One region of the Renibacterium salmoninarum ATCC 33209 genome, then DNA from elsewhere that is predicted to be linked to it. Evidence: riboswitches for the same ligand, from Rfam matches in the RefSeq annotation. Region 1 holds a riboswitch; the other holds the start of a gene.
What was found. A riboswitch is a leader RNA that binds a small molecule or an ion and turns the genes downstream of it on or off. The one in region 1 is predicted to bind cyclic di-AMP.

Region 1 (2,459 bases):
GGCCTAGGGATGCCGCTAGGCGTGCCCGCGAAATCTCTGCCGTTTCGGTAACTTCCGCCACTGAGGTCCCGAATAGCGACTCTTGGGCTTCTGTGCTTTCCGCGCCAGTTCAAGAAAAGAACTATTCAAGTCGGGCTGCTGCGTCCAGAGGGCGACGCCGGGTGGCCGCGGCGAAGCCCAAGAAATCTGTTCTTCGGTCGGCGAAAGCGGCCCAACGCGGTGGGATGGTTCTGGCTGCTGCTGGTTTGGCGCTCGCCGTTGTTGTGCCATCTGCCGCGAATTCACTGACGGCTAACGCTCCGCAAGCGGGCGCTGCGCCGAGTGCTTTCGGCCCAGTCTCCGCCGATGCCAATGCGGTGGTCACGTTTAGCAATTCGACCACCACTAGCGTCGCGGACCCAGACGGTAAGCTGCATCAAGCGCTTTCCGCGTCAGCAAGTAAAGTCGCCGCAACCGCATCCAAAGGTATGTTGTCCAGCCCATTGGACTCGCTATTGATGACTTCGCCTTTTGGCTATCGCGTCAATCCAGTAACCGGAGCTGCGGGTGAATTGCACACCGGCCAGGACTATGCGGCGTCCTGCGGAAGTAAGGTGTATGCCGCGGCCGGCGGCACCGTGACCTTCGCGGGATGGCATCAGCTTGGTGGCGGCAATCGGATTGTGATTGATCACGGAAACGGTCTCTCCACCGCTTATCTGCACAATACGACTCTGCAAGTAAAAGTGGGCCAGAAAGTAAGCCGCGGAGATCTCGTTGCGCTCAGTGGCACCACAGGAAACTCAACTGGTTGCCACGTGCACTTTGAAGTCATGGTTGACGATAAAACTGTTGATCCACTCGGCTGGATCTGAGCTAGCTCCCAGCTTCCGTAATCACCATCAGCTGGAGTAATAATATAACGTCACAAAGTCATCCCCAGGTATGAAGTTTTCGTGATCTTAATGTGACATTGGCCGAAATCTGCTGTAGCGTCTTATCTGCAACGGTGTTTCGAGAAGCCGATGTTCTTGGGTAGATTGCTTAGCTCTGCCACTACCCAAGGTCCGTTCGCTACATTCGTCTGGCAGGGACGGGGGAACCAAATGCGGGCTTTTTAGAGAAGTCCTTGGGGTGAAGTCGCAGATCTCTTTGAGAGAGAAGTGGCCGGGTGACTCCCATCCGAATCCGACAGCTTACCTCGCAGGCATTGGGAGAGGTCAAACGTGTCGTCAAAGACGTCAAATGGTCGCCACCGCGCGGCCAACGTCAGTGTTAACCCGCTGAATGCTATTTCAAAAGCCGTTGCATCAAACGCCGGAAATTTCGGGCGCCAGGCCGCTGTAGTGGTCGTTGCAACTGGTTTGGTGACCAGTATTGGTCTACCGGCTCAGACCGCCGAAGCTGGCCGAGTTAGCCCTGAAGCATCAGACAGCATCAAGATTGCGGCTCAGACCGTGACAGCCTCTAAAGATGCCAACATTACTTTCGGACAGCCAAGCACGAGCTCCGCAGCTAAGCCTGCGTTGAAGATCGCGGCTCAGTCCAACACCGCTGCTGTTAGCAATACTGCACAGGCAAAAGCTCCTGCTGAGCCCGCTGCTGAAGTTCCGGCAATCTCTGGCGGCCTCGCTGGCGTTGCTGCTGCAGCTTACGGCGGCATTGGCGTCAACTATGTTTGGGGCGGCACCAGCAAGGCTGGTTGGGATTGCTCAGGGTTTACCGGATGGGCCTTCGCTCAGGCTGGCATCTCTCTTCCCCGCACCAATCAGTGGCTTTCACCGCTGTTAGTTCAGACTTCCACTCCGCAGCCCGGCGATCTCGTCGTGCAGAACGGTGGCTCACACGTCGCAATCTACGTCGGAAACGGCATGGAGATCGGCGCGCTCAACCCCTCGCAAGGAACTCAGCTAACCACCGTCTCCGCGGTTGGCTCGGCTACGTACTACACGATGCGCTAGGTCGGCATCGATAGCGCGGGCTCGATGGCTCGCGCGAAAAAATATCATATCGACCCGCATTGAATCGTACTGAAGACTGAACACATCGAAAGAGGACAACCTAAATGGGCAATCGAGTAGGAATCGCGCGACACCGCGCTCAGGTCGCGAAGACCAGCTCAATCGCCGTGATCGCTAAAGCGGTCAGCGAAAACGCAGGTGGCGTTGGCCGCCAGGCAGCCGTCATCGCCGCTGCTTCTGGTCTGGTGTTGACTACCGGTCTCGCTGCGAATGCTGCCGAGCCGACTGCTACCCAGCGTGATTCTTCCGCTGCCAGCCAAAATGTTGCCTCAGCTCCGACCGTAACGGCCTCAGCTACGGTGAAAATCGCTTTTGAAAGCCCCTCAGTATCCTCTGCGCCGGCCGTCGTCAAGGCTAAGCCGGTTGTCAAGGTTCAGAGCAACACGGCAGCGACTCCGGTTGCGAACACCGCAGCGAAGACTGTTGCTGCTAAGGCTGACGCGAACGTGCAGGCTGCTG
Region 2 (2,459 bases), 360 kb from region 1:
TGCAGGCCGGTGGTGATCCCCACAGCGGTGCCTGAGTGATTGGTAAGCACCGTGAGTACCAACCAGTCCTGGGCCACTCGCTGCATCCACGTGCCAATATTTGATACCAACGCACCGGAAACCCAAAGCCGATAGTTGAAGACTTTCATCGCGCTGAACATACTGCTCATTTAGCCGCCACTCGCTGCAAGATCTCGGCCGCTTCGCGAAGCGTTCTTCGTTCTTCGTTACTAAGCTTGGCTAAGCGCTTTTCTAACCATTCGGTGCGACACTGCCGGGTATCAGTCAAGATTTCTCGCCCTTGCTCGGTGAGATCCGCGAGGATTTGCCGGCCGTCGGTCGGATGTGGCGTCCGGCGAACCAATCCAGCTTCTTCCAGCCCGTTGACAGTTCGAGTCATTGACGGTGCCTGAACGTGCTCAGCATTCGCCAATTCACGCAACGTCAAAGGACCTTTTCCTAAGAGGGCAAGTACCGTAAACTTCCCGGCCGTCACGCTCTCGCTAGTGGCTTCAACTCGAAGTCTTCTCGAGGTACGCATCACCGCCATTCGCAGTTCGACGGCGAGCGGTGAGATCTTTTTTCGAGTTTCCACATAGTTAGCATAAGTCATTAGCTTTGCTAAGTAAATGCCAAAATATGTGATCTCGTTATCTAAATGTGACTAATCTCGAATGGTCCCGTATCGTGGATGAGGTGTCTGCATCAGTGGACACGGCCTCCGGAGGTTCGCCGAGCTCTGCCGCTACCGGATGGTTCAAGCAATTCCGGCAGAGACGGGGAACCACATTCGGCCGTTTAGGCGGCCTTGGGGTGAAGCCTTGCAGCGCAAGGCCGGGTGCTCTCCATCCGAATCAGACAGCCCACCTCGCAGGCTCAAAGAGAGGCACCACCACGTGGCTAATCAAGCCAAAGGACGCCGCAGCTTGGCGCGCCATGCAGCCCTACCCGGCGAAGCAAATAGCGCAACCAGCACCTCGGTAGCGGGCGAACGCGGACGGCGCAGAGCCCCCATCCAGAAAAGCACCCTTGGGCTTTTGTGGGAGGCCACGCCAAAGGTTCCTACCCAGCGGGTAGCTGCCTTAGCGGTAGCCGGAATCCTCGTCGCCGGCATCAGCACCACTGCACCGACGCAAGCTGCCTCCAACGTCACTGCACAGAGCCCCAGCAAGGCCTCGGTAGTTACCGCTGACGCAACAGCAAACCTAAGCTTCGTCCGGGTCGTTTCCACGTCGACGCCGTCAGCTAATAAGCCCGGCACCAACGCCGCTTCCTCGGATGTCCAAGCCTTAAACGACCCGAGTGCCGCCCAGGCGTTCGCTGCTAGCCAGCTGGCCAGCCTCGGTTGGGGTCAAGACCAAATGAGTTGCTTGGTCTCACTGTGGAACCGCGAATCAAGCTGGAAGACCACTGCGGAGAACCCGTCTTCGTTGGCCTATGGCATTGCGCAGTCCCTGCCCGCAGAGAAAATGGCAAGTACCGGAGCGGATTACCGCACCAACTACAAGACTCAGATCACCTGGGGATTGGGCTACATCAAGCAGCGTTACGGGAGCCCCTGCGGCGCCTGGGGTCACTCGCAGTCCGTTGGCTGGTACTGATACTCGTTCAAATCAAAAAGTGCTCCTGGCTGCTCATTAATCAGCGGCCAGGAGCACTTTTTGTCTACGCGATGAGCTCAGTAAACAACCTTCTGGCTTTTGAACTTGTAGTACTCGCTTGATGGCTTGAGCCACATGAGCGTCAGTGCAGCGATAGAAACGATCAAGGTCAAGATACCGAAAATTAGGCTGCCCACGATCAAAGTATGGTTTGCGCCGCTTGAAACCACACTGATCAGCTGGCTGACAATGCCGATACCGGCAAAACCCGTGGCAACAATCCGCGCCCAGTTTTTACCCGCGTTATTAGCCAATGCCATCCAGATCCACAATGCGGTGCCCACCACAATGCTGAAGAGCACCCCAGCGTAAGCAATCGCTCGAGCTACTGAGGCCGCCGTTTCATATTCGCGGCCACTCAATCTGGTATTCGAGCTATTCAAGCCCAGTTGGATGCCTTGCTCAATCGTCACCAGGCTGAAAATGCCGCCGACAATCGCCAACGCCGCGCCGGCATACATCAGATAGACCGCAATGGTTAAGCTCTGCGGTGTGGCAACAGGAGCGATCTGCGGAGTGCCGTACCCACCAGGGTAGCTAGGGTATGCCGGCTGGCCGTAAGGCTGCGGTTGGCCGTATGGTTGCGGTTGCTGTTGCGGCTGGCCATACGGCTGTTGCGCTGGTTGGCCGTACGGTGGCTGCACTGGCTGGTTCGGCTGGTTATTCGGTCCCGGAGGAATACTCGGTGGCTGGAATTGGTCCATGCGCTGAGCATATCGCTTGAGTGCCCTGCATTGAACCAATTTGTGATAGACATTCCCGCACACATAACAAGAACACAGCCTCACGATCTAGGCA

Region 2: linked by a shared signal. The riboswitch ahead of RSAL33209_RS00235 (aggregation-promoting factor C-terminal-like domain-containing protein) and the one ahead of RSAL33209_RS02090 (C40 family peptidase) in region 1 are both predicted to bind cyclic di-AMP.

What each region holds. Positions count from the first base shown of each region.
Region 1 covers NC_010168.1:416,423-418,881, forward strand. Annotated here, with positions in the region: gene RSAL33209_RS02085 (M23 family metallopeptidase) at 1-854, shown strand, start outside; cyclic di-AMP (ydaO/yuaA leader) riboswitch at 1,042-1,203, shown strand; gene RSAL33209_RS02090 (C40 family peptidase) at 1,326-1,940, shown strand; gene RSAL33209_RS02095 (NlpC/P60 family protein) at 2,045-2,459, shown strand, end outside.
Region 2 covers NC_010168.1:51,835-54,293, forward strand. Annotated here, with positions in the region: partial or broken gene RSAL33209_RS00225 (MFS transporter) at 1-170, opposite strand, end outside; gene RSAL33209_RS00230 (MarR family winged helix-turn-helix transcriptional regulator) at 167-613, opposite strand; cyclic di-AMP (ydaO/yuaA leader) riboswitch at 751-891, shown strand; gene RSAL33209_RS00235 (aggregation-promoting factor C-terminal-like domain-containing protein) at 897-1,601, shown strand; gene RSAL33209_RS17345 (hypothetical protein) at 1,679-2,365, opposite strand.